DNA from 3 places in the Variovorax sp. V116 genome. Region 1 is predicted to be linked to each of the others. Evidence: riboswitches for the same ligand, from Rfam matches in the RefSeq annotation. Region 1 holds a riboswitch; each other region holds the start of a gene.
What was found. Region 1 has a riboswitch for glycine ahead of gcvT (glycine cleavage system aminomethyltransferase GcvT). Riboswitches for the same ligand answer to the same signal wherever they lie in the genome.
Positions count from the first base shown of each region.

Region 2: linked by a shared signal. The riboswitch ahead of ACAM58_RS29080 (D-amino acid dehydrogenase) and the one ahead of gcvT (glycine cleavage system aminomethyltransferase GcvT) in region 1 are both predicted to bind glycine.
Region 3: linked by a shared signal. The riboswitch ahead of ACAM58_RS03985 (D-amino acid dehydrogenase) and the one ahead of gcvT (glycine cleavage system aminomethyltransferase GcvT) in region 1 are both predicted to bind glycine.

Region 1 covers NZ_AP028661.1:3,341,592-3,352,142, forward strand. The annotation lists gene ACAM58_RS15915 (MFS transporter) at 1-581, opposite strand, end outside; gene ACAM58_RS15920 (putative hydro-lyase) at 625-1,440, opposite strand; gene ACAM58_RS15925 (LysR family transcriptional regulator) at 1,532-2,437, opposite strand; gene denD (D-erythronate dehydrogenase) at 2,506-3,522, shown strand; gene ACAM58_RS15935 (TRAP transporter substrate-binding protein) at 3,586-4,557, shown strand; gene ACAM58_RS15940 (TRAP transporter small permease) at 4,554-5,048, shown strand; gene ACAM58_RS15945 (TRAP transporter large permease) at 5,045-6,322, shown strand; gene ACAM58_RS15950 (hypothetical protein) at 6,475-7,023, shown strand; glycine riboswitch at 7,055-7,145, shown strand; glycine riboswitch at 7,158-7,273, shown strand; gene gcvT (glycine cleavage system aminomethyltransferase GcvT) at 7,319-8,497, shown strand; gene gcvH (glycine cleavage system protein GcvH) at 8,544-8,915, shown strand; gene gcvP (aminomethyl-transferring glycine dehydrogenase) at 8,965-10,551, shown strand, end outside.
Region 2 covers NZ_AP028662.1:655,792-666,342, forward strand. The annotation lists gene ACAM58_RS29070 (GlxA family transcriptional regulator) at 1-625, opposite strand, end outside; gene ACAM58_RS29075 (M20 family metallopeptidase) at 860-2,254, opposite strand; glycine riboswitch at 2,565-2,654, shown strand; glycine riboswitch at 2,670-2,787, shown strand; gene ACAM58_RS29080 (D-amino acid dehydrogenase) at 2,873-4,207, shown strand; gene ACAM58_RS29085 (hydroxyacylglutathione hydrolase) at 4,478-5,269, shown strand; gene ACAM58_RS29090 (LysR family transcriptional regulator) at 5,339-6,253, opposite strand; gene ACAM58_RS29095 (transporter substrate-binding domain-containing protein) at 6,369-7,304, opposite strand; gene ACAM58_RS29100 (molybdopterin-dependent oxidoreductase) at 7,342-8,328, opposite strand; gene ACAM58_RS29105 (cyclase family protein) at 8,325-9,050, opposite strand; gene ACAM58_RS29110 (LysR family transcriptional regulator) at 9,176-10,075, opposite strand; gene ACAM58_RS29115 (amidase) at 10,182-10,551, shown strand, end outside.
Region 3 covers NZ_AP028661.1:857,691-868,241, reverse strand. The annotation lists gene rfbC (dTDP-4-dehydrorhamnose 3,5-epimerase) at 1-83, opposite strand, end outside; gene rfbA (glucose-1-phosphate thymidylyltransferase RfbA) at 80-979, opposite strand; gene rfbD (dTDP-4-dehydrorhamnose reductase) at 1,020-1,910, opposite strand; gene rfbB (dTDP-glucose 4,6-dehydratase) at 1,907-2,989, opposite strand; glycine riboswitch at 3,088-3,177, shown strand; glycine riboswitch at 3,217-3,323, shown strand; gene ACAM58_RS03985 (D-amino acid dehydrogenase) at 3,414-4,715, shown strand; gene ACAM58_RS03980 (FIST N-terminal domain-containing protein) at 4,733-6,013, opposite strand; gene ACAM58_RS03975 (PhaM family polyhydroxyalkanoate granule multifunctional regulatory protein) at 6,057-6,773, opposite strand; gene ACAM58_RS03970 (PLP-dependent aminotransferase family protein) at 6,862-8,277, opposite strand; gene ACAM58_RS03965 (LysE family translocator) at 8,382-8,981, shown strand; gene ACAM58_RS03960 (DMT family transporter) at 8,978-9,934, shown strand; gene ACAM58_RS03955 (PLP-dependent aminotransferase family protein) at 9,966-10,551, shown strand, end outside.

The sequences.
Region 1 (10,551 bases):
CCCAGCAGGAACATCGCGCGCCACGAATACTCCGGCGGCAGGAAGGAGAAAAGCGCCATCGACACCAGCACCGCCGCGCCCCATCCGATGGCCCAGCTGCTCTGCACCAGGCCCACCGCCTTGCCCCGGTAGGCCGGCCGGATCATCTCGGCAATGAGCACCGAGCCCACCGCCCATTCGCCGCCGAAGCCCAGGCCCTGCAGCGTGCGTGCGATCAGCAGTTCTTCCGGCGTGCGCGAAAGGCCGCAGGCAAAGGTGAAGATGGCAAAGACCAGGATCGTGAGCTGCAGGATGCGCACGCGCCCGTACATGTCGGCCAGGATGCCGGCCACCCAGCCGCCGATGGCCGAGGCCACCAGCGTGGCGGTGCCGATCAGCCCCACCTCGGTCTTGCTCATGCCCCACAGCGACAGCAGGATGGGCGTGACCAGCGGCAGCGTGTAGTAGTCGAAGGCATCGACCGCGTAGCCGCTGAACGATGCGGTGAGCGTGCGCTTCTCGTTCGGGTTGAGCGTGCGCAGCCAGCTGCCTCCGGCTGGCGTGGCGTCGCCCGCCTGGGTGGCGTCGAGGGTGGTCTTCATGTGCTTGTCTCCTTGGGTTTTGAATGGGTCGAAAGCGCCGCGTCTAGAACGCGGCCAGCTGGCGGTGCAGCAGGTCGGTCACGAGCATCGAGCCCGGCGCGTGCGTGATGGCGAACGGCAGCCGGGCGGCGGCCAGCGCGGCCTGGGGCGTGACGCCGCAGGCCCAGAACACGGGCAGCTCGTCGGGCATGACCTCGACGGCGTCGCCGTAGTCGGGATCGGCGATCGAGCGGATGCCGATCAGCGCCGGATCGCCGATGTGCACCGGCGCGCCGTGCACGGCCGGAAAGCGCGAAGTGATCTGCACCGCGCGGATGGCGTCGGCCGCGCGCAGCGGGCGCATCGACACCACCATCGGCCCATGGAAGGCGCCGGCCGGCACGGTGGCCATGGAGGTGCGGTACATCGCCACGTTGCGGCCCTGCGCCACGTGGCGCAGCGCAATGCCCTCGGCCATCAGCGCATGCTCGAAGGTGAAGGAGCAGCCGATGACGAAGCTCACCAGGTCGTCGCTCCAGAGCGCGCGCACGTCGGTGGGTTCGTCCGCCAGCACGCCGTCACGCCACACGCGGTAGCGCGGCAGGTCGGTGCGGATGTCGATGTCCTCGCCGAGCGCCGGCAGCGCCGGGTCGCCGGCTTCCGAGACGCCGAGCAAGGGGCAGGGCTTGGGGTTGGCCTGGCAGAAGCGCAGGAAGTCGGCCGCGTGCGCCCGCGGCAGGATCACGAGGTTGCCCTGCACATGGGCGCTTGCGAGCCCGCTGGTGTGGGCGTTCAGCGCACCGCTGCGGCAGGCCTGGCGCACGGCCAGCGCGCTGCTGCCGGCGCCGGGCTGTTCTGCGAAGGATGGACGGTTCGACATTTGGCGTTTCCGATGCCCGAGGCATCGCTGTGGTGTGATGCGCCGGATTGTGGGAATCCGCGCTCACGAACGCCAACGCAAATTTTCTTTCTCAACCCATCGATTTTTTCGATGAACCCATGCGGTGCGAAGCGTGCACCACGGCGGAGCCGAGCGCGGCCTCGGGCAGCGGCGACGAGGGGTCGTCGCGGTAGCTCGCATAGATGGGCAGCGGCTCCAGCGTCACGTCGCAAGGCAGCACGCGCAGCGGCAGGCGCCGCGCCAGCGGCTCGACCACCGCGCGCGGCAGCCCGGCCACGCCGAAGCCCGCCTCCACCAGCTGCGCCATCGCCGAGATCGACGAGATCGCATGCACCCGCGGCGGCGGGCTGCCGGCCTCGCGGAACAGCTCGAGCAGCGCCACGTGCGGCTGCGAGCCGCGCTGGAAGGTCAGGAGGTCGAGCGAGAGCAGGTCCGGCAGGCGGTAGCGCCGCTTCAGGTGCAGCTCGCGGTGGCCGACGAAGCACATCGGCATCGGCGGCACGGCCCGCGTGCGCACGCCGTCGCCGGTGGCCGGCAGCGCGCCAAACACCAGGTCCTGCTTGCCGCGCTGCAGTTGGTCGACCAGCACCGGCGTGGTTTCGACGGTGAGCTCCAGTTCGAAGTCCGGATGCGTGGCCTGCATGTGCTTGAGCCAGCCCGTGAGCCAGCTGTGCACCACCGACTCGATGGCGCCCACGCGCAGCACCGCCTCGCGCACCGCGCCCGAGCCCATCTCGGCCTTGATGTGCATCTGCATCTCGAGCAGCTTCTGCGCGAAGGCATGGAAGCGCTGCCCTGCCACCGTGAGGCGGAACTGCTTGTCGCGCCGGTCGAGCAGCAGCACGCCCAACTCGCGCTCGAGCGCGGCAATGCGGCTGGACAGCGCCGACTGCGTGAGGTGCAGCTTCTCGGCCGCACGGGTGACGCTCTTGAGTGCCACGGCCCAGTGGAAGGCTTCGACGAATCGCAAGTTCATGGCGCGAGTGTCGCCTGAGCCGCGCATTCCGCTGCGCTATGCTCGTTGGCGAAGGAGACAAGACCACCATGCAGATCGTCATCACGGGCGGCGCCGGCTTCCTGGGCGCACGCCTTGCCCGCACCCTGCTCAGGCAGGGCGAGCTTTCGCTGGCCGGTGCGCCGGCACGCGCCATTTCCCGCATCACGCTGGTCGACCGCGCCGCGCCGCCGGCCGACCTCGCGGCCGACCCGCGCATCGGCACCGCACTCGGCGACCTGAACGAGCAGCTGGCTTCGCCCGACGCCTCGCTCTGGACCGGGGCCGACGCCATCTTTCACCTGGCCGCCGCGGTCAGCGGCGAATGCGAGGCCGATTTCGACCTGGGCATGCGCAGCAACTTCGCCGCCACGCACGCGCTGCTCGAAAAGGCGCGCGCGGTGGGCACCCGGCCGCTCTTGGTGTTTGCCAGCTCGCTCGCGGTGTTCGGCGATTCACCCGAGCAGCCGCTGCCGCCGGTGATCGAGGACCACACGCTGCCGACGCCGCAGACCAGCTACGGCATCCAGAAATTCATCGGCGAACAGCTGGTGGCCGACTACACGCGCAAGGGCTTCATCCGCGGGCGCAGCGTGCGGCTCATGACGGTGAGCGTGCGCCCCGGCCGGCCCAACGGCGCGGCGTCGGGCTTTTTCAGCGGCATGATCCGCGAGCCGCTCGCGGGCATCCGCGCGGCCTGCCCGGTGCCCGACGAGACGCCGGTGGCGATTGCGTCGCCGGCGCGCACGGTCGAAGGCATCCTTCGCGCCGCCGAGGCCAGCGACGGCGAATGGGGACCGCGCACCGCGCTCAACCTGCCCTCGCTTTCCACCACGGTGGGCGACATGGCCGCAGCCCTCGAGCGCGTGGCCGGCAAGGCCGCCACCGCCCTGCTCGACCGCACGCCCGATCCGGCCATCCAGCGCATCGTGAAGACCTGGCCCGGGCGCATCGAGACCGTTCGCGCCGGCAAGCTCGGGCTCACGGCCGACGCCAGCTTCGAGGCGGTGATCCGCGACTACGTCCGTGAAAATCCCGACGCGGTCAAACTGGTTATTGCGGCATAGTCATCGGTTGCGCGCAGAGCCGACGCTTTGCGACACCCCCTTTCCATCTCAGGAGACAGAAGAATGAAATTGACCCGACTGGCCGCCGGCCTGGTTCTGGGCATGGGCATGGCCTGCGCGGCCTTTGCGCAGACGACCATGAAGATCAGCATCTCGACCGCGCAGAACTCGCACCAGGGCGTGGCCATCGACACCTTCGCCAAGGAAGTCGAAAAGCGCACGGGCGGCCGCTACAAGGTCCAGACCTTCTACAACGGCTCGCTCGGCGGCGAGCGCGAATCGATCGAGGCGGTGCAGCTGGGCACGCAGGAGCTGGCTTTCTCCTCGACCGGCCCGGTGCCCAACTTCGTGCCCGAAACCAAGATCCTCGACGTGCCCTTCCTGTTCCGCGACAAGGCCCATGCGCGCGCCGTGCTCGACGGCCCGATCGGCCAGGACCTGCTCACCAAGTTCGACGCCAAGGGCTTCAAGGCGCTGGCCTGGGCCGAGAACGGCTTCCGCCACATGACCAACAGCAAGCGCGACGTGAAGGCGCCCGAGGACCTCAAGGGCCTGAAGATGCGCACCATGGAGAACCCGGTGCACATCGCCGCCTACAAGGGCTTCGGCATCATCACCACGCCCATGGCCTTCCCCGAAGTGTTCACCGCGCTCCAGCAGGGCACGGTCGACGGCCAGGAGAACCCGCTGCCGGTGATCATCTCCGCCAAGTTCGACCAGGTGCAAAAGCACCTTTCGCTCACGGGCCACGTCTATTCGCCCTGCATCTTCCTGATGAACAAGGCCTCGTTCGACAAGCTCAGCGCGGCCGACAAGCAGGCCTTCCTGGACGCCGCCAAGGAAGGCACCAAGGCCAACCGCGCCCGCGTGGACGAGGACGACGCCAAGGGCGTGGCCGACCTGCGCGCCAAGGGCATGACCGTGATCGAGAACGTCGACAAGGCCAAGTTCGTGGCCGCGCTCGCACCGGTGAATGCGCAGTTCGAGAAGGACTTCGGCAAGGCCAACCTCGACAAGATCCGCGACTACAAGTGAAAGAAAAATTCCTTGGCATCGAGCGCTGGACCACCGGCGCCTCGATGCTTGCCGCCTGCCTGATGCTGGTCATTGCATCGGCCCTGGGCGTGTTCCAGATCGTGACGCGCTTCGTGCTCGAGCAGCCCGCGGAGTGGAGCGAGATCCTGATCCGCGTGAGCCTGATCTGGATGGTGTTCCTGGGCATTCCGATGGCGTTTCGCCAGGGTGCCATGGTGAGCGTGGACGTGCTCTACCGCTGGAGCCCGCCGCGCGTCAAGCGCGTGCTCGACGCCGTGGTGAGCATTGCCGCGCTCATCCTGATGCTGGTCATTCTCTGGTGGGGCTGGGACTACGCGATGCGCGGCCGCGTGCAGTCGATGGCCGGCCTCGAAAGCCTGTCGATGATGTGGTCGTACCTGGCGCTGCCGGTCGGTTCCGTCTTCTGCCTGTTCGGCATCGTTGGGAATTTTCTCGATCCCAAGCGGCTTGAGCTGGAGACTGCGCAATGACGCCCGTGATGGTTGCAACGATGGTGCTGTGTTTTGCACTGTCGGTTTCTGTTGCAGTGTCCATCGGGCTCGCCTCGATCCTGGGCATCCAGGTGGCCAATGCCAACATGCTGATCTCCGTCAAGGAGATGTTCAATTCGATCAACAAGTTTCCGCTGGCGGCCATTCCGTTCTTCATCCTGGCCGGCAACCTGATGGAAACGGGCGGCATCTCGCGGCGGCTGGTCGAGTTTGCCAAGAGCATCGTGGGCGGCGTGCAGGGCGGCCTGCCGATGACCTGCGTGCTCACCTGCATGATCTTTGCGGCGGTGTCGGGCTCGTCGGTGGCCACCACCTTCGCCATTGGCGCGATCCTGATTCCGGCGCTCATCAAGCACGGCTACCCCACCGCCTACGCGGCCGCGCTGCAGGCCACCAGCGCCGAGCTCGGCGTGATCATCCCGCCCTCGATCCCGATGATCCTGTACGGCGTGAGCGCCGAGGTGTCGATCGGCGAGCTGTTCATCGCGGGCTTCGGCCCCGGCATTCTCATCAGCCTGGCGCTCATGCTGTTCGTCTGGGCCTTCTGCAAGTGGAAGGGCTGGGGCAAAAACGACGGCGACGGCCGCATGCCGTTTGGCAAGGCGCTGTGGCAGGCCGGCTGGGCGCTGCTGATGCCCGTCATCATCCTGGGCGGCATCTACGGCGGCATCTTCACGCCGACCGAAGCCTCGGCCGTGGCGGTGTTCTATGCGCTGGTGGTGGGCGTGGTGATCTACCGCGAGATCAAGCCCAAGGACCTGTACGTGATCCTGCGCAAGTCGGTGCTGTCGTCGGCGGTGATCATGTTCATCATCGCCAACGCGGGCCTGTTCGCGTTCCTGATCACGCGCGCGGGGGTGCCCGACGCCATCGGCCACTGGCTGCAGGAAGTGCTGAAGTCGCCCGCGATGTTCCTTCTGGGCGTGAACGCGGCGCTGTTCATCATCGGCATGTTCATCGAGACCAGCGCGGCCATCATCGTGCTCGCGCCCATCCTTGCGCCGGTGGCGGTGCACTTCGGCATCGACCCGGTGCACTTCGGGCTCATCATGGTGGTGAACCTCGCCCTGGGCATGATCACCCCGCCCTTCGGCGTGAACCTGTTCGCGGCCTGCACGGTGGCGCGCATCTCGCTGGACCGGATCGTGAAGTACCTGGTGCCCTTCGTGCTCGTGATCCTGGCCTGCCTGCTGGTGATCACCTACGTGCCGTGGATATCGCTGGCGCTGCGCGACCTGGTGTATGCCAAGTAGCTGAGACGGCGCGAAAAACAAGGAAGAAACGGCAGCCTGTTCGCAGGCTGCTTTTTTTTTGCGCTGCCGGGGCGCTGTAAGGCAAACGTTTCATGAAGATGTCACCGCTTGCAACGATGCTTCAGCCCTCGATCCCCAAAAGCTGTGGCGCCATGTTTCCCACCAAGACCGACAAGGCACGCGACGAACTCCAGGGCCGCCAGCGCACGCTGAGCCAGCGCGAGCGCGCCTTGCTGCTGATGGCAGACGGCCGGCGTTCGCTGACCGATTTCAGCCCGCTGTTCGCCAGCCGCACCGAAGCCGAGCAGGCGATCCAGGCGCTGATGCGCCAGGGCTATCTGCAGGACGCGCAGCCGGTGGCTGCCGCGGCGGCGCAGGCCGCGGCCCAGCCGCCCGCCCCGGTACCCGCGGCCGACCCGATCCAACTCGCCACCGCCGCCGACAACTTCGACGGCAAGCGCTCCCTGGCCACCACGCGCATGTTCCTGTTCGACATCTGCGAGCGCATGTTCGTGCGGCGCGACCCCAAGTTCGCGCTGCAGATGCGCGATGCCCTGCGCGAGGCGCGCGACCGCGGCGCGATGCTGACCATCGCCGCGCTGATGCTCACCGAGGTCGAGAAAACCGCCGGCGCCGAGCGGGCCGAATCGCTGCGCGAGCGCATCGACCGGCTGCTGCCGCCGGCCGAGACCGTGCACTGAGCCGCAGACCGGCCGCCCGCGATCCACTACACTCCCATGGTCAGGAGAGAGCCCCGCCAGCCGGGGCCGCCGAAGGCGCAGGGGTTTCCCGAACGCTCAGGCAAAAGGACTGACACAGCGTTGGCGCATGCCGGCGCTTCCTTGCTGGAGAGAGGCTGTTGCTTGCATCGACGCGATGCGCCGGCCCACCGAAGGAGCAAACCCCGATCGTGGGGCGAATCTCTCAGGTAAAGCGGACAGCAGGGGTGGCCCATGGCTCGCGCCATGGAATTCGTCTGCCCCTTTGGAGTGCCCCGTGGCCGCTTCCTCCGATTCCTCTTCCGCCGAACAACTCCTGAAGACCCCGCTGTACGGCCTGCACGTGGAGCTCGGTGCCCGCATGGTGCCCTTTGCAGGCTATTCGATGCCGGTGCAATACCCCGCCGGCCTCATGGCCGAGCACAGGCACACGCGCAACGCCGCCGGCCTGTTCGACATCTCGCACATGGGCCAGCTGCGCCTGGTCGGACCGGACGCCGCGGCCGCCTTTGAAACCCTGATGCCGGTCGACGTGATCGACCTTGCGCCCGGCAAGCAGCGCTACGGGCTGCTGCTGAACGACGAGGGCGGCATCCTCGACGACCTGATGTTCTTCAACGAAGGCCACGGCTCGATCTTCGTGATCGTCAACGGCGCCTGCAAGGTGGCGGACATCGCCCACATCCAGCAGAAGATCGGCGCACGCTGCGATGTGCAGCCCATGCCCGACCACGCGCTGCTCGCGCTGCAGGGCCCGCAGGCGGCCGCGGTGCTGGCGCGGCTGTCGCCGGGCATCGAGCGCTTCGTGTTCATGACCGGCGGCGCGGTGCAGATCGGCGGCATTCCGGCCTTTGCCACGCGCAGCGGCTACACCGGCGAAGACGGCTTCGAGATCTCGGTGGCCGGCCAGAATGCCGAGGCGCTGGCCCGCCTGCTGCTGGCCCAGCCCGAGGTCGAGCCCATTGGCCTGGGCGCGCGCAATTCGCTGCGGCTGGAAGCGGGGCTGTGCCTCTACGGCAACGACATCGACACCACCACCACGCCGGTCGAGGCCTCGCTCAACTGGGCGATCCAGAAGGTGCGCCGCACCGGCGGCGCGCGCGAAGGCGGCTTTCCGGGCGCGGCCCGGGTGCTGGCCCAGCTCGCCGCCGCCACGGCCGGCGCCGCGGGCCACACCGACCACGACACGCTGAAGCGCAAGCGCGTCGGCCTCGTGGCGCTGGAACGCGTTCCGGTGCGCGACGGCACGGTGCTGCAGTCCTTCGAAGGCAAGGACATCGGCTTTGTCACGAGCGGCCTGCTCGGCCCGACGGCCGACCGCCCGATCGCCATGGGCTACGTGGCCACCGCGTATTCCGAGCCCGGCACGCGCGTGCAGGCCATCGTGCGCGGCAAGCCGGTGCCGATGGAAGTCTCGACGCTGCCTTTCGTGCCGACGCGCTACTACCGCGGCTAGGCGCTGCGCCCCCGATCATCTTTTTTTCCACGAGGAGTTTTCCACCATGAGCATCAAGTACACCAAGGACCACGAATGGGTCTCGGCCGAAGGCAGCGCAGCCACCGTCGGCATCACCGTGCATGCGCAGGACGCGCTCGGCGACGTGGTCTTTGTCGACCTGCCCGAAGTCGGCAAGACCTTTGCCCAGGGCGAGGTGGCCGGTGTCGTCGAATCGGTCAAGGCCGCAGCCGATGTGTTCATGCCCGTGTCGGGCGAGATCACCGAAGTGAACGAAGCCCTGCGCGCCGATCCCTCGCTCGCCAACACCGACCCGCTGGCCGCCGGCTGGTTCTTCAAGGTCAAGCTCAGCGAGCCCGCGCAGCTCGACGCGCTGCTCGACGCGGCCAGCTACGACAAGTTCGCTGCCGAGTCCTGATCCGCCGAGTTCGCAAGCCGCCTTTTCCTCATCCCGAGCCTTCACCGCCATGCCGATTCCCGCCCTTCCCTCTTTGCAACAACTGGAGAACGCCGAAGAGTTTCTCGCCCGCCACATCGGCATCGATGCGGCGGACGAGGCGCGCATGCTGCCGGTGATCGGTTCGGAAACGCGCGCCGAGCTCATCGACGGCATCGTGCCCGCAGCCATCCGCCGCGCCAAGCCGATGCGGCTGCCGGCGCCCGCCACCGAGGCCGATGCACTGGCCGAGCTCAAGGCGATCGCGGCAAAGAACAAGGTCTTCAGGAGCTTCATCGGCCAGGGCTACTACGGCACGCACACGCCGGGCGTCATCCTGCGCAACGTGCTCGAGAACCCCGCCTGGTACACGGCCTACACGCCCTACCAGGCCGAGATTTCGCAGGGCCGCATGGAAGCGCTGCTCAACTTCCAGACCATGGTGTGCGACCTCACGGGCATGGCCATCGCCAATGCCTCGATGCTCGACGAAGCCACGGCGGCAGCCGAGGCGATGACGCTCGCCAAGCGCAGCGTCAAGAGCAAGAGCAACGTGTTCCTGGTGTCGGGCGACTGCCATCCGCAGACCATCGAGGTCATCAAGACGCGCGCCGCGCCGCTGGGCATCGAGGTGAAGGTGAGCACCGTGTCCGAGACGCTGCCGCACCTGATGGTGAGCGGCGAATTCTTCGGCGTGCTCGCGCAGTACCCCGCCACCACCGGCCACGTGCACGACCTGCGTCCGCTCGCGGGCCATGCGCACCAGTGCGACGCCGCCTTCTGCGTGGCCGCCGACCTGCTCGCGCTCACCTTGCTCGCGCCGCCCGGCGAATGGGACGCCGACATCGTCTGCGGCACCACGCAGCGCTTCGGCATGCCGATGTGCAACGGCGGCCCGCACGCGGCCTACCTGGCCTGCCGCGACGAGTTCAAGCGCTCGCTGCCGGGCCGCCTGGTGGGCGTGAGCGTCGACACCCACGGCCAGCCCGCCTACCGCCTTGCGCTGCAGACGCGCGAGCAGCACATCCGCCGCGAGAAGGCCACCTCCAACATCTGCACCGCGCAGGTGTTGCCGGCCGTGGTGGCCAGCATGTACGCCGTGTACCACGGCCCCGACGGCCTCACGCGCATTGCACAGCGCGTGGCTGCGCTCACGGCCATCCTCGCGCAGGGCCTCGCGCAGATGGGCCGCGAGCCGGTCAACGGCACCGCCTTCGATTCGCTGACCATCCGCACCGGCGACGACACGCCCAAGATCATCGAACGCGCCCAGGCCGCGGGCGTCAACCTGCGCCAGCGGCTGCAGCAGCACCTGGGCATCTCGCTCGACGAGACCACCACGCGCGCCGACATCGAAACGCTCTGGGCGCTGTTCGTGCCCGCCGGCACGCCGATGCCGCGCTTCGACGACCTGGCCAACGCTGTGCCGCGCCTGCCCGAGGACCTGCGGCGCACCAGCGCCTTTCTCACGCACCCGGTGTTCAACACCCACAAGAGCGAAACCGCGATGCTGCGCTACATCCGCAGCCTGTCGGACAAGGACCTGGCGCTCGACCGCAGCATGATCCCGCTCGGCAGCTGCACCATGAAGCTCAACGCGACCAGCGAGATGATCCCG
Region 2 (10,551 bases), on a different replicon from region 1:
AGGCCGAAAGCTCCTGCGGCGCCGGAATCTCGGCGCCGATAGCGGAATAATGACGTTCCAGCAGCCATGATCCGAGTTCCAGAGCCGCCAGCCCTCCGGCACAGCTAACTCGCCTGCCGCTCACCATCAAGTTAACGCCTGGGATCTGCTGCACTTCGGCAAAGCGGGTATCACGGTCGGCGCCGCGATACCAATCGGTCGCGCAGGGCAATTTATCGAAAAATCCGGCCTCGATCAGTACAAACAGCCCCGAACCAGTTCCGACAAGAGTCGCGCCATACCGATCGGCGTTCGTTAGTGCTTCCAGAATCGATCTGCGGTCCTCGATCGGAGCTGCAGTCTTGCCACCTATGACGAAGACGTAGTTGCAATCGCGAGCCGCGTGCAGGGGCGCTGTCGGGGGTACTTGAACACCGCAGGTTGTCTGGGCCGGCTTTTGTCCCAGAACTACATATTCAAAGTCCACGCCGACCGCAGCTGCCGGGTCGGTGCAATGCTTCAAGATATAAACCAGGGCAGAGTACGAAAACATCGTGAAGCCCGGAAGGAGGATGAAGCCGACCTTCACTCGTCGCCGTGCCGGCTTGGCAGTGTCGGCCTTCGCACCTGGAACCGGCATCATCATGGAATCTCCTGCCACAAGATCGCGCATCGTAGCAGTCACAGTATGTTCGCGCGCAATCGGATGCTCATGGCACTTGTCCCATAGAAGGTAAGCGGATAGTCGTACTTCACGGCTGCGCCAGCGGCTTGCGATCGGTGGCCGCTCACCGGTCTTGCCGGGGTCCAGAGTTCTCTCCTGCGCCTTCATCCGGCAGCATTCCGCCGCATGCTGGGCGAGTCGCGGATTTCGGCGCGCTCAGCGTCGCGGCAGCGCCGGCGCTGCCGCCGGGAGGTCCCAGAACAGGCCCGTCATCAGCTGCAGCGCCTCGCGTGCCACCGGTGCCAGCAGGTGCTCGTCGGGTGCGTGCTGCTGGCAGGCCGCGTAGCTGTGCGGCACCCACACGGTGGGCAGGCCCAGGATGTCGGCAAACACATCGTTGGGCAGGCTGCCGCCCAGGTTGGGCAGCAGCACGGGCTTCTTGCCGGTGCTCTGCTCGATGCTGGCCAGCGTGAAGCGCACCCAGGCGTTGTCCGGGTCCAGCCGGGTGGCGTGCATGACTTCGGGTTCGCTGACTTCGATGCCTTCGAAGCCATGCGTCGACAGGTGCTGCTGCACGACGTCGCGCAGCTGGCTCACGTCGGTGCCGACGACAAAGCGCATGTGCATGAAGGCCTGTGCTGTGGGCGGGATGGCGTTGACCGGGAAGTCCGGGTTGCCGGTCTTGTAGGCCAGCACTTCCAGTGTGTTCCAGGCAATCACCCGTTCGGCCGGAGTCAGGCCGGGCTCACCCCAGCCGGGGTCGACTTCCGGGTCGCCGGCGTCGCCACCAAAGCGCAGGCCTTGCAATGCGGCGCGTACGTTGGCCGGAATGGGCGGCGGGCGCAGGCCCTCGACGCGGATCACGCCATGGGCGTCCACCATGCTGGCAATGGCGTTGGCAAGCACCGTGCCGGGGTTGCGCAGCAGGCCGCCCCAGTTGCCGCTGTGGTGGCCGCCGCCGCCGCGCAGGTTCAGCGTCAGGCTGAAGTTCGCCACGCCGCGCGACCCCAGGAAGACGGTAGGCTGGTCTCGGCCTACGCGCGGGCCGTCGCTGGCGATCAGCACATCGGCGGCCAGCAGTTCCTGGTGCGCAGAGCAGAACGCGGCCAAGCCCGGCGAGCCGGTCTCTTCGCCGGTTTCCAGCAGCCACTTGATGTTGAAGCCCAGCTGCCCGCGCAGCCCCAGAACGGTGGCTAGCGCGGCGATGTTGATGCTGTGCTGGCCCTTGTTGTCCGCCGTGCCCCGTCCATAAAGGCGTTCACCGTCCACCGCCAGCGTCCACGGTCCCTGGCCGCAGGTCCAACTCTTGTCCTGACCGCGGATGACGTCGCCGTGGCCATACATCAGCACCGTGGGCAGGTCATCGCCTTCATGGCGGCTGGCCACCAGGAACGGGCCGTAAGCGGGCTCGGGGTTGGGGTGGATGCTGAAGCTGAAGCCCAGCCTGGCCAATGAAGGGCCGATCTCGTCCTGCAGGTAGGCGGCCAGCGCCGGTCCGGAATCAGCCTCCTGGCTGGCGGTGCGGAAGGCGACTCGTCGCGACAGGTCGCGCACGAAGTCGCCACTGTCGAAGTGATCGGCAGCGCGGCCCAGTGCGGCGTTGCGTGTCATGTGGCCTCCCGCATCGCAGTGGAGTTGACGCACTTTGCTAGGAAACGCATGAAGATACTTTCGTGTACGGACTGCTCAGAACGATATCGCGCCCCCAACCCGTGCAATAGGACAAATGCGCGCTCGAATTTGGATGATTGCGACGTCGTCGGATGCGACGGCGGAGTTTTCATCTTCTCACGGCTTCGAAATTCTATTAATTCCAACACATCCGGGAAAAATGCCATCCAATTTGATCCACCGCTATGAGCGCAATTTTGAGGCCTGAAGCCTAATTAATCGTTGACTGGCAGCGATGATCCTAATAAGCTTCGATTTAGCAGGAGAGCGGGCCGCGGAAGCGGCTCCACCGAAGGCGCAAACTCCCATAAACGCTCAGGTCGGCTCACGCGATGGGCCTGTACTGCATCAATTGTCAAAGCCGTCTGGAGAGCCATCACGCCATTGGAATGTGAGCGTGATGCACCGAAGGAGCAAACCCGCTGCGGGCGTAGCGGGTGAATCTCTCAGGTACCGAGGACAGGGGGAGCGGCAACTTGGACGCATGGTCCGGTTGCTTTCTTTTCGAGCTTCCGTTTCCATTTGCGTTCGAGCGCTGCAACCTCAAGGGTTCTCGAAATGCGTGTGATCGTTCTTGGCGCCGGCTTGCTCGGCGTGACCTCGGCTTACTACCTCCAGCAACTCGGCCACGAAGTGACCGTGATCGACCGGCAGGCCACGCCGGCGGCCGAAACCAGCTTTGCCAACGGCGGGCAGATCTCGGTGAGCCATGCCGAACCCTGGGCCAACCCCAGCGCACCGCTCAAGGTGCTCCAATGGCTGGGCAAGGAAGATGCGCCGCTGCTCTTTCGCATCCGCGCGGACATGCGCCAGTGGCTCTGGGGCCTTCAATTCCTGCGTGAATGCACCCCGGCGCGCACGCGCCACAACATCGAGCAGATCGTGCGCCTGGGCACCTACAGCCGCGACACGCTGCAGCAGCTGCGCGCCGACACCGGCCTCCAATACGACCAGCGCACTCAAGGCATCCTGCACTTCTACACGACGCAGAAAGAGTTCGACGGGGCCCTCGCGCCGGCCGAGCAGATGCGCGCCCTGGGTTGCGAGCGCCAAGTGATCTCGGCCGACGAGGCGGTGAGGATCGAGCCCGCGCTGGCCCACATCCGCCCCAAGCTGGCCGGCGCCACCTACACGGCCGAGGACGAATCGGGCGACGCCAACCGCTTCGCGCGCGAGCTGGTCGCACTGGCGAGGGCGGCGGGTGTGAAGTTCCTCATGAGCCACACCATCACTGCGCTGCGTGAAGCGGGCGGCTGCATCGACCATGTCGAAGCCACTGACGACGAAGGTCGCTTCCAGCGCATCCGCGGCGATGCCTTCGTGCTGGCGATGGGCTCGCTGAGCCCGATCGTTGCCGCGCCGCTGGGCATCCGGCTGCCGATCTATCCGGCCAAGGGCTATTCGGTGACCTTGCCGGTAAAAGACGCCTCGAAGGCGCACCAGGTCTCGCTGACCGACGACGAATACAAGCTCGTGTTCTCGCGCTACACCTCGCCGGGGGGCGAAGGGAGCGACCGCCTGCGCATCGCCGGCACGGCCGAGTTCAACGGCTACGACCGCGACCTGAACCGGCTGCGCTGCGAGGCCATCGTGCGGCGGGTCGAAGAGCTCTTCCCGGGTGCCGGCGACACCGCGCAGGCGCAGTTCTGGACCGGCCTGCGTCCGGCGACGCCGAGCAATGTGCCGCTGATCGGCAAGACGAAGCTGCCGAACCTGTATCTGAACACCGGCCACGGCACACTGGGCTGGACGCACGCCTGCGGCTCGGGCAAGTCGATCGCGCGCATCGTGAGCGGGCTTGCGCCTGAGGTGGATTTCGCGTTCACCGGGTTGAAGCATGGGACACGAGGCAAAGCATTGGTGTCGCCAGTAGTTGGTGGGCCATCTGCTTAGCGAGTTGCCATGGCCTGGCACCGAAGGGAAATTCAAACGAGGGCGCAGAGCGCCCTGGTCGGCGGTGGTATGAAGGATCGGCTGTGTCGATTTCTTCAACGCGCCGCATCCTTTATTCACCAGTTGATCGTTCGCTCGGGAACAATGGAAGAAGCAGCCTGGATGCAGCCACCCGATGTGTACTCAGGGCGTGCCGAGCCGCCGAACGAAGCACATCAACGCCGTCGGAGTTAAGTTAGTGCCACTCGTATCTGACCACTGGAGCAACGCATGATCGTCGAACGCATCTGGACCGGCAACGCCTATCGCAACTACAACTACCTGATTGTTTGCCCTGAGACCGGCGAGGCTCTCGCCATCGATCCCCTGGACCACCAGAAATGCCTGGCGGCCGCAAAGGACAAGGGCTGGCAGATCACGCAAATCCTCAATACTCACGAGCATCACGACCACACTGGCGGCAATGAGGCCGTCGTCGCGGCGACGGGCGCCAAGGTGATTGCGCACCACCGCTCGGGCTCTCGCATTGCTGGCATGGATCGCGGCGTGAAGGCCGGCGACGTGATCAAGGTCGGCAAGACCGTCGAGCTCGAATGCATGGACACGCCCGGCCACACGATGTGCCACATCTGCCTGCGCTCTCACACCGAGAGGCCGGCACTGTTCTCCGGCGACACGCTGTTCAACGCCGGCGCGGGCAACTGCCACAACGGCGGCAATGTGGAATCCATGTACACCACCTTCGTGGAGCAACTCGCCAAGCTGCCCGACGACACCCGCGTCTACCCGGGCCACGACTACATCGAAAACAATCTGCGTTTCACGCTCGCGCGCGAGCCCGACAACGCTGCCGCCAAGGCGCTGCTGCCCGGCGTGGCAGGGCATGACCCGGCCAAGGCCCGCGTCACGACGCTCCGCGAAGAGAAAGAGATCAACACCTTCCTGCGCCTGTCGAGCCCGAGTGTCATTGCGGCGCTTCGCGAGGCCTTTCCCGATCTGCCCGAGAAGCCGGATCCGAAGACCGTGTTCGTCAAGCTTCGCGAGCTGCGCAATACATGGTGAGCCGCGGCCAGCACTACTTCGCCCGCCGCGGACCGGACAGCGCGCACCGATCGATCAGCTGCCCCGGACTCAGCCGAGGTCGGCTTTGGCCACGCGGCAAACCGACAGCAGCGCGAGCAGGTTGGGATCGCGCTCGCGCGTGCGCAGGAAATTGAGCGCGATGGTCTGGCGCATCAAATACCTGGGCTGCAGCGGGATCAACTGCACCTTCTGCGGCATGACGCCGCGCACCCGCCCCGGCAGCAGCGTGTAGCCCACGCCACCGCTCACCAGGTTCATCAGCGAGAAGATGTCGTCGGTCTTCATCACCACGTTGGGCGTGAAGCCGGCGATGCGGAAGGTCTCGACAAACCCGCGGTAGGTAACGAAGCCTTCGCTCAGGCTCACGAAGCGCTCGCCCGCGCAGCTGCTCAGGTCGATTTCCTTTTGCCCGGAGTAGGGGGAGCCCACCGGAGCGGCAAACTGGATGTCGTCTTCGAACAGCGGCTCCGATTCGACGTCCGACACGTCATCCGGGATCGCCATCAGTGCGGCGTCGATCGCGCCGTCCCGCAGCTTCTGCAGCAGGTGGGCGTTGGACCCGAGCATGAGTTCGGTGTGCAGATCGGGTTTGCGCAGCTTCATGCCCATGATCAGCTGCGGCACCGTGCGGCTCGTCAGCGAAAAGAGAGAGCCGATGCGAATCCGGTCCGCCGAGTAGCCCGCGACTTCCCGCGTGGCGCGTATGCCCTGGGCCATGGTGCGAAGCACCTCGCGTGCCACCTCTGCCAGCGCATGCGCGGCTTCGGTCGGGTGCAGGTTGCGGCCCTCGTGCCGAAACAGCGCGCAGCGCAGGCCGGTTTCCAGCGAATGCAAAGCGCGGTGCACGCTCACGGCGCTGATCTCGAGCTTTTCCGCCGCGCGAGCCAGATTGCCGGTCTCCATGAAGGCCAGCAGGATCTCGAGCTTGCGGAAGGTGATCTCTTCGTCGACGTGGGGGAGCATGGGCGCCCATTCATCGGCGAACGAGGCATTTCGGTGGGCAGGCCCACGCAGCGCTCGCCGGAAAAAAATGACTTCTCGATCTTAGCGCTTCACTGCATGAGCGCAGACTCCGGAGTCACTGGCCCGGCGCTGGGGGCACGCATGAAGGCGGGCTGCACACATACGATTCAAGCGGCTTGTCGTTGGGATCGGCCCATGCGGCCCGTGTCGCGGCACTGGCAGGGACGTTCAGCTTGACGTTCTTCGGTGGAATGGGCTGCATGAACCAGCGGTCATACATCTTGGCCAGCTCTCCTGTCTTGATCAGTTCGCGAATGGTGTTGTCGACCACCTTCTTGAATGCCGGATCGTCCCTGCGCAGCATGATCGCGATCGGCTCGATGCTGATTGGCTCGCCGACGATGCGGTAGTCGGCCGGGCTTCTCGAGGTGGCAATATTGCCGGCCAGCACCTGGCTGTCCATCACGAAGGCGTCCGCGCGGCCTGACTCCAGAAGCAGGAAGCTGTCTGCCATATCTTTGCCGGACAACACGTCCTTGAACTTGAGTTCTGCAGTGCGGTTGTGCTTGCGCAACAGTTGAACGGACGTCGTGCCTGTCGTGGTGACGATCACCTTGCCCCCCAGTTGCGAAAGCGATTCAATGCCGGAGTTGGCCTTGACCGCAACGCGCACCTCTTCGACGTAGGTAGTGACCGCAAAGGCAACTTCCTTTTGACGGGTGAGATTGTTGGTGGTCGAGCCGCACTCAAGGTCTACTGTGCCGTTCAGCACGAGTGGAATGCGATTTTGCGAGGTCACTGGCTGGTAACGAACGTCGAGCTTCGTGCCAAGCGTGCGTTCCAGGTTAGAGACGATGCGGTGGCAAACGTCCACTTGAAAGCCTGCGTACTTGCCGTCGCCAATCATGTACGAAAGGGCGCCCGAAGACTCGCGCACACCCAGGGTGATGGTGCCCGAAGCCTTGACTTTGGCGACCGTATCGACTGTCTGGGCAAACACGCCTGCCGCTGTCATCGCAGTGAATGCGACGGCCAATAGTTGCTTCTTCATTCTGAAATCCTAGGAGATGGAACGTGGTGAATGTCGACTACTCGACGGTGACGGAGATGGAGAAAACCGCATTGCGCACACCATGTTCGGGCTGACCGAGGCCGGTGCTGTCGAACGCGCGGCAACGCAGTTGGTAGGTGCCCAAAGATGGCGGCGTCCACTCGAACTCGAATCGCTGCCATGCATGGTCTTTGCGCGCATCAAGCTGTGCGTCTGCCCAGCTTGCGCCCGCGTCGGTGCTGACTTCGACCCGCGTGATCGCATCGGCGCCCCACGCCCAACCGACGATCTTCTGTTTGCCGGGGGGCAGACGTGCCTGCTCCGCTGGCTGGACCATCACCGCGTGAGGTGCCACCCTCCAGACGGGAGAAAGCTGCTCCAGGCCGTCTTTGACGACGCGGTCGTTGTACATGACTGTCGTGAAGTAACCCGGAGATCTCGTGTCGCTCAGCGCGAGTCGTACCAACCATTTGGTTGAGTTCGTTCCGTAGAAGCCGGGCACGACGAGGCGCACCGGCCCTCCATGCTTGTCGCTGAGCGGCTCCGAGTTCATGTGCGTCGCGAGCATCGCCTCGCCATGCAGCTCCGAAACCGGCATGTCCTTGACATAGGCAGGAATATCGACGCCGTGGTAGTCACCCTTGTCGGCGCCGTAGGACCAGACGAACCGCGCGTCAGGCGCCACGCACGCCCGTTTCAGCACCTCGGACAAACGCACGCCGCGCCAGACAACGTTCGCCACACGGCGCACCGGCACCGTGGGGTGCAACGGATGCCCCGCGCATTCATGAACCGCACAGATCTCGGTCTGCGGCATGGCTTCGAGGTCGGCCAGAGAGAGCGACAACTCATGCTCCACCAACCCGCCAATAGCAAGTCGCCAGCTTGCCCTATCGATCTCGGGCATGGCCATGTGGCGCAGAAAGAAGACATGCTCCAGCGGGGTGACAAAGTCGGTCAACCGCGCGAGGGCAGGTTGCTGCAGGTTCGGCAGGTCGACGCCGGTGGACCAATACGCGCTCATGACAACATCGCGCCAGCGCTCGCGGCGCTGTCGCCTGACGGCTGTCCACGTAGCTGAGCAAATGCGCGAACAGGGAAGGCCGCCGCGTCGCGCGCCTTCAGCGGAATCGAGAAGAAGTCGAAAGACGCGCCATGCAGCTTTTCAAGCTGGGTCAGGTTCTCCACGATCAGGATGTCCTTCTCAAGAAACCATGTGTGGGCCGGGCGCTCCATGTCCTTGGTCGAATCGGCGTTCGAGCAGTCGACGCCGAACAGTGCAATGCCTGCGTCGCACAGGCGTGTCAGCACGTCCCGCGAGACGAAAGGGTGCGCACGGTATGCATCGCTTCCCCAGTGGCGGTCCCATCCGAAATTGAACAAAACCGCTTTGCTTGCGATGTCGTCCGGGATCCGCAGGTCTGCCAGGCCCAGTGCCTGTTCCGGAGCTGCATGGCGCGCATCGATCACAACGCCTTCGAGAACGAGGCGGTCGAGCTCGATAGAGGCAATATCGGCCGCACCCTCGAAGCGGTGGCGTGGTGCATCCATCTTGGTTCCCACCGAGGTCTGAAAAGCCACATCGGTGATCTCGAAGGATGCCTTGCCCTCGTAATGCGCGCATGACTGAGCGTGGGTCATGAACGGGCGCATGCGAGCCGTGAGTTCCACCGGCTCGCCGGCATCATTCTTGAAGCGCACGCCGGGCATCTGGTCGTGAAACACATGAGAGAGATCGACAATCATTTCGTGGACTCCTGTTCCTTGAGGAAAGTGTAGGAGTGAGGATGAATGTCGACAAATGATCTATTGCGGCACCTCCATGTGAAATTGGTATATGTAAGCAGCGGCGTGGAATCGCCACGCGTACTTCAGCCTTTCATTGCCTTGAAGTGAGCCTTCAGACGCTCCACGAAATCGGTGGTGAGCTTCGACGGCGCGACGTTGGGCGCGTAGGCCATGTGTGTCTGCACTGCGATGGCCGGCGCAAAGGGCGCGGCATGGACGAGGTTCGCGAACACCGAAGCCGCATAGGTGCTCACCAAGCCGATGCCGGCGCTTTCTGCCGCGAGCGTGCATATCGTCGCTGAGTAGTTGGTCTCGATGATCGACGGCGGCACGACGCCATGCTTTGTCATGAGCTGCTGCAGCATCTGATGTTGCGCGTCGTCCGCGTGGTGGGCGAGCAGAGGGTAGTGCGCCAAATCGCGCACATGCACACTCGACTTGCCCGCCAGCGGGTGCTTCTTGTGCATGACGCAGACCGATCGGTCCTGGTGCATCAGCACGGGCTCCAGGCCGGTCGTGCGGATGTCGCTGGTCGACAGCGCGATGTCGTACATGCCGCTGAGCAAGCCGTCGCGCATGAGATGCGTTCCGATGGTGTGCAGTGTGACGTGCACGCTCGGGTAGTCGAGTTTGAAACCGTAGACCACCGAAGGCAGCACGGCCAAGCCCAGGACCGGCGTGCACGCAATGCGCAGCAGCCCCACGCCGGAGTGCTTCAGCGACGCGATGGTCTGTTCGACCTTTTCAAGGCCGAGGAAGTGCCGCTGCACCGCGTCGAACAGTTCCTTTGCTTCTGGTGTCGGCAGCAGCCGCCCGCGCTGGATCTCGAACAACCGAATCCCACTGGCCGACTGCAATTGAGCCAGGGTGCGGCTGATCGCCGGCTGTGTGGTGTGCAAGATTTGCGCGGCGGCCGTGGTGGTGCCGCTGAGCATGACGGCGCGAAAGGCTTCGATCTGGCGGGAATTCAAAGGGCGGCCCATGACAACTCCGGTGGGATGGCGATGCGTCGAATGTATGTGAAATGCGAATAGAGGTGTGGCGACAAATCATTTGTGGATATAGGCCGAGATTTCTAGACTTCCTCACATGTTCACCGCCTCTTCTCCGTCCTCTGGGGCCGTTGCCTCCACTGCCATTGACTGTGTGCGCGGCATCAGGTCCGGCCAGTGGACTTCCGAGCAGGTCGTGCGAGCAAGCCTTGAAAGAGCAATGGCTCGAGAAGAGGAGCTCCATGCCTGGGCCTGCCTCGGTGTGGAGGAGGCCATGGAGGAAGCGCGCCAACGAGATCGGCAGCCGACTCGCGGGCTGTTGCACGGTCTTCCTATCGGCATCAAGGATTTGTCGGACACCCAGGCGCTACCAACGGCGTATGGGTCGCCGGCCTATGCGGGCCATCGTCCGTTCATGGACGCCGCGTGCGTGGCCCTGGCGCGCGCGGCGGGCGCAGTGATTCTTG
Region 3 (10,551 bases), 2.5 Mb from region 1:
TCATAGAAAAAGCCGCGCGCATCGCCGAAGACCTTCGGCTCGATGACCAGCACTTCAGGAATCGCGGTAGGTGTTGCCTTCACGAGCGCACCTCCTCCGCCAGCAAATGGTTCAGATATTTGCCGTAGCCGTTCTTTTGCAGCGGCACGGCAAGCTTTGCCAATTGCTCGCGATCGATGAATCCATTGCGCCACGCAATCTCTTCAGGACACGCAATCTTGAGCCCTTGCCGATGCTCCAGGGTCTGGATGAACTGCGCGGCCTCCAGCAGGCTCTCGTGCGTGCCGGTATCCAGCCAGGCATAGCCGCGCTGCATGATCTGCACGTTGAGCTGGTCCAGGTCGAGGTAGGCCTGGTTGACCGCCGTGATCTCCAGTTCGCCGCGCGCGCTGGGCTTCACGGCCTTGGCGATCTCGACCACCTGGTTGTCGTAGAAGTACAGGCCCGTCACGGCATAGCTGCTCTTGGGCTTGACCGGCTTCTCCTCGATGCTGCTGGCCTTGCCCTTGGCATCGAAGGCCACCACGCCGTAGCGCTCGGGGTCATGCACGTGGTAGGCGAAGACGGTGGCGCCGGAGGGCTTCGAATCGGCATCGGCCAAGAGGTGCGCGAAGTCATGGCCGTAGAAGATGTTGTCACCCAGCACCAGCGCGCTCGGCGAATTGCCTACGAATTTGTCGCCGATGATGAAGGCCTGCGCGAGGCCATCGGGGCTGGGCTGCACCGCGTACTGCAGGTTGATGCCCCACTGGCTGCCATCGCCCAGCAGCTGCTGGAAGCGCGGCGTGTCCTGCGGCGTGCTGATGATCAGGATGTCGCGCATGCCGCCGAGCATCAACGTGCTGAGCGGGTAGTAGATCATCGGCTTGTCGTACACCGGCAGCAGCTGCTTGCTGAGCGCGAGCGTGGCGGGGTGCAGCCGGGTGCCGGAGCCGCCGGCCAGGATGATGCCTTTGCGTTGCGTGGTCTTCGTGGTCATTGTGTTGTGTTCTCCGCTTCTTGCTTGCTTGCTTCGCTTGTCAAAGGGTCTCGCGCAGCATGCGGGCCACGCCCTGCTGCCAGTGCGGCAGCACCAGGCCGAAGGTGGTCTGCAGCTTGCGCGTGTCCAGGCGCGAGTTGGCGGGGCGCGTCGCGGGCGTGGGGAAGGCGCTGGTGGGCACGGGGTCGACGGCTTCGGGTCCGGCCTTGAGTTCGACGCCGGCCGCCTTGGCCTGCTCGATCACGAAGCGCGCATAACCGTGCCAGGTAGTCTCGCCGCCGGCCACCGCGTGATACAGGCCGGCCTTGGCCGGGTCCTGCAGCGTGGCGCGGATGGCATGCGCCGTGACGTCGGCCAGCAGCTCGGCGCCGGTGGGCGCGCCGAACTGGTCGTTGATGACGGTCAGGCGATCGCGCTCCTTGGCGATGCGCAGCATGGTCTTGGCAAAGTTGCCGCCGCGCGCGGCATAGACCCAGCTGGTGCGGAAGATCAGGTGCTTCGAGCAGTGCCTGGCCACCAGTTGCTCGCCTTCGAGCTTGGTGCGGCCGTACACGCTGAGGGGGCCGGTGGCGTCGTCTTCTTTCCAGGGCGTGCTGCCGCTGCCGTCGAAGACGTAGTCGGTGGAGTAGTGCACCATGAGCGCGCCGATCTGCTGCGCGGCCTCGGCCACCACGCCGGGCGAGGTGGCGTTGAGCTTGCGCGCGAACTCGGGCTCGCTCTCGGCCTTGTCGACGGCGGTGTGGGCCGCGGCATTGACGATGACGTCGGGGCGCACTTTCAGCACCGTTTCGGCCAGTTGCTCGGGGCGGCTGAAGTCGGCGTTGAAGTCTGTGCTGTCGAAGTCGAGCGCAACCAGCTCGCCCAGCGGCGCGAGGCTGCGTTGCAGCTCCCAGCCGACCTGGCCGCCCTTGCCCAGCAGCAGCAGCTTCATGCCGCAGCCTTGGCCGCGGGGGCGGCGTCGTATTGCTTCTCGACCCATTCGCGGTAAGCGCCGCTTTGCACGTTGCGCACCCATTCGCCATGGGCCAGGTACCACTCGACGGTCTTGCGGATGCCGCTGTCGAAGGTTTCGGCGGGCTTCCAGCCGAGTTCGCGCTCGAGCTTGCGCGCATCGATGGCGTAGCGGCGGTCGTGGCCGGGGCGGTCGGTGACGTAGCTGATCTGCTCTTTGTAAGGCTTGCCGTCGGCGCGCGGGCGCAGTTCGTCGAGCAGCGCGCAGACGGTGTTGACGATCTCGATGTTGGGCTTCTCGTTCCAGCCGCCGACGTTGTAGGTCTCGCCGAGCCGGCCGGCTTCGAGCACGCGGCGGATGGCGCTGCAGTGATCCTTCACGTAGAGCCAGTCGCGCACCTGCATGCCGTCGCCATACACGGGCAGCGGCTTGCCGGCCAGGGCGTTGACGATCATCAGCGGGATGAGCTTCTCGGGGAAGTGGAACGGCCCGTAGTTGTTGGAGCAGTTGGTGGTGACGACCGGCAGGCCGTAGGTGTGGTGCCAGGCGCGCACGAGGTGGTCGCTCGCGGCCTTGCTGGCCGAGTAGGGACTGTTGGGCTCGTACTTGTTTTCTTCGGTGAAGGCGGGGTCGGTCTTGGAGAGCGAGCCGTAGACCTCGTCGGTCGACACGTGCAGGAAGCGGAAGGCGGCTTTCTGCTCGGCCGGCAGCGCGCTCCAGTGGCCGCGCACGGACTCGAGCAGGCGGAAGGTGCCCAGCACGTTGGTCTGCACGAAGTCTTCGGGGCCGTGAATGGAGCGATCGACGTGCGATTCCGCGGCAAAGTTCACGATGGCGCGCGGTTTGTGCTCGGCCAGCAGGCGGTCGACCAGTGCGCTGTCGCCGATATCGCCCTGCACGAAAATGTGCCGCGGGTCGCCCTTGAGAGACGCGAGCGTCTCGAGGTTGCCGGCATAGGTCAGCTTGTCGAGGTTCACGACAGGCTCGTCGCTCTGCGCCAGCCAGTCGAGTACGAAGTTGGCGCCGATGAAGCCCGCGCCGCCGGTTACCAGGATCATGAGTCTCCCCGAAGTTTCGAATCAATGACAATTATCCCATTGGTCCGAATTGTCAAAATTCATGGTTGGCGGCTTTGCGGTCCCCGCCTACAATCGTTTCACTGCAGGAGAGAGGGTAGTACTTATTACTACTCCACCGAAGGCGCAAACTCCCATAAACGCTCAGGTCGGCCCACAGATTCCTTGAAGTTCTTTCAAAGAGTTGCGTGGCAGGTACTGCATCAACTGACAAGCCGTCTGGAGAGCCATCACCTCGCGTGATGCACCGAAGGAGCAAACCCGTTGCAGGGTGCAACAGGTGAATCTCTCAGGTACCAAGGACAGGGGGAGCGGCAACTTGGACGGCGTTCGTCCGGTTGCTTGCTATTGAATCAGTAGCACACCAAGTTCGCCGTTCAAGTGCCAATCTTCAAAGGTACTTGAAATGCGTGTGATCGTTCTTGGCGCCGGCCTGCTCGGCGTGACTTCTGCTTACTACCTCCAGCAACTCGGCCACGAGGTGACCGTGATCGACCGGCAGGCCACGCCGGCCGCCGAAACCAGCTTTGCCAACGGCGGGCAGATCTCCGTCAGCCATGCCGAACCCTGGGCCAACCCGAGCGCGCCGCTCAAGGTGCTGCAATGGCTCGGCAAGGAAGACGCCCCGCTGCTCTTTCGCATCCGCGCCGACATGCGCCAGTGGCTCTGGGGCCTGCAGTTCCTGCGCGAATGCACGCCGGCGCGCACCCGGCACAACATCGAGCAGATCGTGCGCCTGGGCACCTACAGCCGCGAGGTGCTGCAGCAGCTGCGCGCCGACGCCGGCCTCCAATACGACCAGCGCACGCAGGGCATCCTGCACTTCTACACGACGCAGAAGGAGTTCGACGGCGCCCTCCAGCCCGCCGAGCAGATGCGCGCATTGGGTTGCGAACGCCAGGTGATCTCAGCCGACGAAGCCGTGAAGATCGAGCCCGCCCTCGCCCACATCCGCCCGAAGCTGGCGGGTGCCACCTACACGGCGGAGGACGAGTCCGGCGACGCGAACCTTTTTGCACGCGAGCTGGCAAAGCGCGCGGCCGCAGCGGGCGTGAAGTTCCTCATGAGCCACACGGTGACCGCGCTGCGCGAGACCGGCGGCCGCATCGACCATGTCGAAGCCACCGACAGCGAAGGCCGCTTCCAGCGCATCCGCGGCGACGCCTTCGTGCTCGCGATGGGTTCGCTGAGCCCGATCGTTGCCGCGCCGCTGGGCATTCGGCTGCCGATCTATCCGGCCAAGGGCTACTCGGTGACGCTGCCGGTGAAGGACGCCTCCAGGGCGCACCAGGTCTCGCTGACCGACGACGAGTTCAAGCTCGTGTTCTCGCGCTACACCTCGGCTTCCGGCGACCGCCTGCGCATTGCCGGCACGGCCGAGCTCAACGGCTACGACCGCGACCTGAACCGCGTGCGCTGCGAGGCGATCGTGCGGCGCGTCGAGGAGCTCTTTCCGGGTGCCGGCGACACCACGCAGGCCCAGTTCTGGACCGGCCTGCGCCCCGCGACGCCAAGCAACGTGCCGCTGATCGGCAAGACGAAACTGCCGAACCTGTTCCTCAACACCGGCCACGGCACGCTCGGCTGGACGCATGCCTGCGGCTCGGGCAAGTCGATTGCGCACATCGTGAGCGGACTCGCGCCCGAGGTCGACTTTGCGTTCACCGGCATGCCTGCGCCGGCAGCGCGCGTACTGCAGCCGGCCTGAATGCTAGAGGGCGAGACTCAGTCCTTGCTGGTGAACACCGTCAGCACGCCGGTGTAGCCGTACAGGTGGTGGCGCGCGATCTCGCCTGCGGCGAAGAAGCCGACCAGCGGCACGTCGCCCAGCGCATGCCGCACGATCTGCAGCTCGGCGCCCGGCGCGCCGAAATGCGGCCCGCCGCGTCCCGAGCAGCTCACGTACACCGCGCCCGCGATGCGGCGCGCCGGATGCGGCGCGGCTTCGGCCTCCCCGGCCGCGACGGCGCGTGCGGTGGCCAGCGTCTGCTCCTCGGGCTCGAGTTCCTCCCGGATTTCCGCGCAGATGCGCATCAGGTCGGCGCGCGCGGCCTGCGCATTGCGGCGGCAGAAGGTCAGGCGCATGCCGGCCTCCGCCACGTCGGCAATCGCGATGCCGCGGCGCGTGGGGTCCAGGCCGATGATGTGGCGCACCAGCACGTCGGCGCCCAGGTCGCCGGTGCGGCGGATGCCGTCGCTGCCCGCATCGGCAAGGCCCACCAGGGTGGCGCGCACGGCGTCGATGGCTTCCTGCGGCCGCTCGAGCGTCACCTGCAGGTCGGCCAGCAGCACGTCGAGCGCGGGTTCGCCATCGAGCTTGAGCAGCAGGTTGCCGTCGGCTTCGGTGATCTCGCGCTCGCGCCCCGCGCCCGAGCGCAGCGGCTGGCAGCCCTGGGTGACTCGCGACACCAGCCGCACGCCCTCGCCGAACACCACGCCCGACAGGCCACCCGAGAACACGCCGCCCGCGGCGCCGTGCCCGCGGATGTTGCCGTTGCCGCCCACCGCGAACTGCAGCGCGCCGCCGCGGCCCGACGAGAGCCCGCCGAACAGGTAGCCGGTGTCGGTGCGGCCCGCCATCTCGCCGATGAGTTCGGTCAGGTCGGGCGTGGCGGGGTCCGCGTGCACCAGCGCCGTGTGGGCCTCGAAGCCGCTCATTTCCGAATTGCCCAGCGGCGCCACGCCGGAGAACACGCGGTACTGGTCGCTCGGCAGCGCGCAGAGCATCAGGCTGAGGCCGGGCTCGTCGAAATATTCGGCGTTGTTGGCCGAGACGCCGATGCCGACCGTGCCCGACCAGTCGGTGACCTCGGGCAGTTCGGCACTCAGGTGGTCGAGGATGTCCTGCGCGTCCGCCGCATAGTGGTCGGTGATGTAGAGCAGCCCGAGCGTGGGCGACGCCGCGTAGTCGGGCAGCGCCATCTGCGCGCGCAACTGGGCCAGCACGAGGCCGGCTGCCATGCGCCATTGCGGGTGGGTGGCATGGCCGGAAGGAAACAGCTTCATGATGCGTGCCAACCCGTTCTCTTCAAAATGTGTGTGTATGACGTCAGCGGCGGCCGGTCGTTCGCTTGCGCGCGGCGGCCGATGCCTTCTTGGCGGCGGCGGGCGCTGCCGCCTTCCTGGCCGCGGGTTTCGAAGCCGCGGGAGCATTAGCCGCCGGCTGGGCCATCGCCGGCACCTTGAGCTGGGCCGCATCCTGCAGCGCCGAACTCGCGATCTGCTGGAACTGCTCGGTCAGCGAGCCCCACCATTGCATCGGATCGATCACGCCGGCGGCGCCATTGCCGCCCGAAGCGGCAGCGGCCGAAGCCGGCTTGCTGCGCGCCTTCTTCGCCGGTGCCGGGGCTTCTTCTTCCTCGGGCTCGGCTTCCGGTTCGGCCGGCGCAGCGGCTGCTGCAGGTGCCGGAGCAGCGGCAGGCGCCACGGCGGCCGCCTGCTTGGTGAACGCGCTGGCGATATCTTCCATCCGCACGTTCATGCCGCGCAAGGTCGAAAGTGTCATCTTTTGCACTTCGAGCGCCTGGATGGTGGCCTTGAGCGCGTGGCCGTTCTGCTCGAGCCAATACTGCACCGTCTTGAGTTCCTGGATGCGCTTGTCGACCTCTTCCACGCTCAGCGTGGGGGCCACCCAGCTCGCGAGGCTCGGCAACCCGGGCACCGCACTGCCCGCCGCGCCGCCGGCGCCACCGCCGGCAAGGTTCTTCAGAAAATCGAATCCGGGGACGAATTGACTGAAGTCGAAGGGTTGGCTGGCGTTGCTCATGCAGAGGTCTCCGGTTGGGTTTTCTTGTGATGCCAGCTTACTCCAAGGCACCGCCGTTTTGGGCCCCGGCGCCGTCCCCTTTGTCCCCTCAGAGTTCCGCGCGCACCTTGCTGAACACCTTCCAGAACGCCGCGTCCTGCGAGGTCGCGAAATTGATCCGCATCATCGTGCTCGGCGGCCGCCGCGCATGGAACAGCGAGCCCGGCGCGAGCAGGTAGCCCTGGTCGAGCATGCGCTGGGTGAGCGCGTCGGTGTCGACGCCGGTGTCGACCCAGCCGAACAGGCCCGCCGGCTCCGACGCGAAGCTGCAGCCATGCGCCATGGCGAGCTTCACCGCGCGGCCGCGGGCGCCGTCGAGCCGGATGCGTATGCGCTCGGCATGCCGCCGCAGCTGCCCCTGGTCGATGCACCACGAAAGCGCCCGCTCGAACAGCGTGGGCGTGGTGAGCGTGGCCAGCAGCTTGGTCTCGAGCAGCCGCTCCTTCAGCTCCGGCGAAGCGGCCAGGAAGCCGATGCGCCAGTTGGGCGCGAGGATCTTGGCGAAGCCGCTGACGTAGATGGTGCGCTGCAGCCCGTCGAGCGCGCTGAGCCGCGTGGCGTGCTCGGGCGCGAGATGGCTGTAGGTGTCGTCCTCGACGATGTGGAAGTCGTGCTCGTTGGCCAGCTTGAGCACGCGGTGCGCGCTGCCGGGCGTGAGGCTGTAGCCGGTCGGGTTGTGCAGCACGCTCACGCTCACGAAGAGCTTGGGGCTGTGCAGCTGGCAGTACTGCGCCATCACCTCCAGGTCGGGCCCGTCGGCGCGGCGCGGCACCGGCAGGATGCGCATGCCCAGCGCCTCGAGCCGCGCGAATTCCAGCGCCCAGCCGGGCTCCTCGACCATCACCGGATCGCCCGCGCGCAGCAGGGTGCGGCTCACGATGTCCAGCGCGTGCGTGGCGCCCACGGTGGTCACGATCTGGTCGGGCGCGGCGGGCACGTTGATGCCCACCAGCTTGTTCGACAGGCTGCGGCGCAGCGCGGCGTCGCCCGAGGGTTCGCCGTACTGGAGCGACAGCTCCTGCAGCGCGGCTGTACTGGTCATGCGGCGCACGGCCGTCGGCATGAAGGCGGAGGCCATCCAGTCGGGCGGAAAGACGCCCATGCCCGGCTGCGGCTTGTCGCTGGGCCGGTGGAACATGCTGCGGATGAGCGAGCTCGCATCGGCCGGCACGCGCGAGGCCATCATCTGGACCACCATGGGCGCCGCGTTGGATGGGCGCCCCTCCTGCGCCGGCGCCGAGTCGCGCACGTAGAAGCCGCGCTGGCGGCGCGCCTCGACCAGGCCCTGTGCCAGCAACTGGTCGTAGGCCGCCACCACCGTGTAGGGGCTCACGCCCTGCTGGCGCGCGCATTCGCGCACCGAGGGCAGGCGTGCGCCGGGCGGCAGCAGCCGGGTGCGGATGCGTTCGGCCAGCCGGTCGGCCAATTGCCCCGTGAGCGACTGGGTGGAGGTTCGTGTCAGCATCTGGGGCTCGGCTTCTGTGTCGAAAGAAAGACCAATACAGTTTTCGAATATGTTCGACTAACTGTATCGGAACTGTAATGGTGTGAAAGTTTAGAGTGTATGCAATGAACTGGCAAGAATTCACCGCGCTGCTGGTGCTGGCCACGGCGATGAGTTTCTCGCCCGGTCCCAACACCACGCTTTCCACTGCCCTGGCGGCCAACGGCGGCCTGCCGCGCGCCATGCGCTTCGTGGTGGCCGTGCCGGTGGGCTGGACGCTGCTGCTGGTGCTGTGCGCGGCCGGCATCGGCGCGCTGGTGGTGGCGGTGCCTTCGCTGCGCCTGGCCATCAAGGCGCTGGGCGTGGGCTACCTCTTGTGGCTAGCCTACAAGCTGAGCGGCAGCGGCACGCTCGGCCGCGCCGACGGCGCCAGCCTCGACGTCGGCTTCGGCCAGGGCGTGATGCTGCAGTTCGTCAACATCAAGGCCTGGCTGCTCGCGCTCACGCTGGTGGCCGGCTGGATCGCGGGGCAGCCCGATGCGCTCGGGCGCTTCGCCATCGTCGCGCCGGTGATGCTGGTCTACGCCTTCATCAGCAACTTCACCTATGCATTGGCCGGCGCGCTGCTGCGCGAATGGCTCTCCAAGGGCAAGCGCCTGCTGTGGTTCAACCGCGCGATGGGGCTGGTGCTGGTGCTCACGGCCTGGTGGATGCTGGGCGTATGAGCAACAGGCTCAACATCAAGGATGAAACGCTGGGCATGTGGCTTGGCGTGATCGGCGTGGCGCTGTTCGCCATCACCTTGCCGATGACGCGGCTGGCCACCGGCACGCAGGGCGCGCCGCAGCTGTCGCCCTGGTTCGTGACGCTCGGGCGCGCCGCACTCGCGGGCATTCTCTCGACGGTCTTCCTGCTGGCCACGCGCTCGCCGCGGCCCGCGTCGCACCAGTGGAAGCCGCTTGGCATGGCGGTGCTCGGCAACGTGATCGGCTACCCGCTGCTGCTGGGCTACGCCTTGCGCGTGGTCACGGCCAGCCACGCGGCGGTGGTGACGGCGCTGCTGCCGCTCGTGACCGCGGCGGTCGCGGCCTGGGTGCTGCACCAGCGCGCGCGGCTCGGCTTCTGGCTCTGCGCCATTGCGGGCAGCCTGCTGGTGGTGCTGTTCTCGGTGCTGCGCGCAAGCCAGGGCGGCCACGGCTTCGGCTTCGAATGGGCCGACCTGCTGCTGGTCGGTGCGGTGGTCGCGGCGTCGTTCGGCTACATCTACGGCGCGCAGGTCACGCCCTCGCTCGGCGCGGAGCGCGTGATCTGCTGGGTCTGCGTGATGGCGCTGCCCGTGACACTGCCCGCCACGCTGGCCCTATGGCCCGCGGAGCCCATCGCCACCTCGGCCTGGCTGGGCTTCGTCTACGTGGGCGTGTTCTCGATGTGGATCGGCTTCTTCGCCTGGTACCGCGGCCTGGCCCTGGGCGGTGCGCTGCGCGTGAGCCAGACGCAGCTGCTGCAGCCCTTTCTCTCCATCCTTGCATCCATTCCGCTGCTGGGCGAACCGCTCGACGTGGTCACGCTGGGCTTTGCCATTGCCGTGGTCTGCACGGTGGTGCTCGGCAAGCGCCTTTCGCAGCCGCAGCCCGCTCCTGCCGTTCCGCCGCGCGCCGCGCATGCCGAACAATCCTGAATCCCACCCCACCCGACTGAAAGAAGACCCCATGAACTGGAAACTCGCCGCCCGCGCCGCCAAGATGAATCCGTCGGTGCTGCGTGAAATCCTCAAGGTCACCGAGCGCCCCGGCATCATCAGCCTGGCCGGCGGCCTGCCCTCGCCCAAGACCTTCCCGATCCAGGCCTTTGCCGACGCCTGCGCCGAGGTGCTGCACAACGACGGCCAGGCCGCGCTGCAGTACGCCGCGAGCGAAGGCTATGCGCCGCTGCGCCAGGCCGTGGCCGACATGCTGCCGTGGAACGTCGATCCCGCGCAGGTCCTCATCACCACCGGCTCGCAGCAGGGCCTGGACCTGGTGGCCAAGGTGCTCATCGATCCGGGCAGCAAGGTGCTGGTCGAGACGCCCACCTACCTGGGCGCGCTGCAGGCCTTCGGCCCGATGGAGCCGAATCCGGTGAGCGTGGCGAGCGACGACGAAGGCGTGATCGTCGAAGACCTGGTGGCCAAGGCCAAGGATGGGCGCTTCGTCTACCTGCTGCCCAATTTCCAGAACCCCACCGGCCGCACCATGACCGAGGCGCGCCGCGCGGCGGTGTCGGCCGCCGCGGCCGCCGCCGGCCTGCCGATCGTCG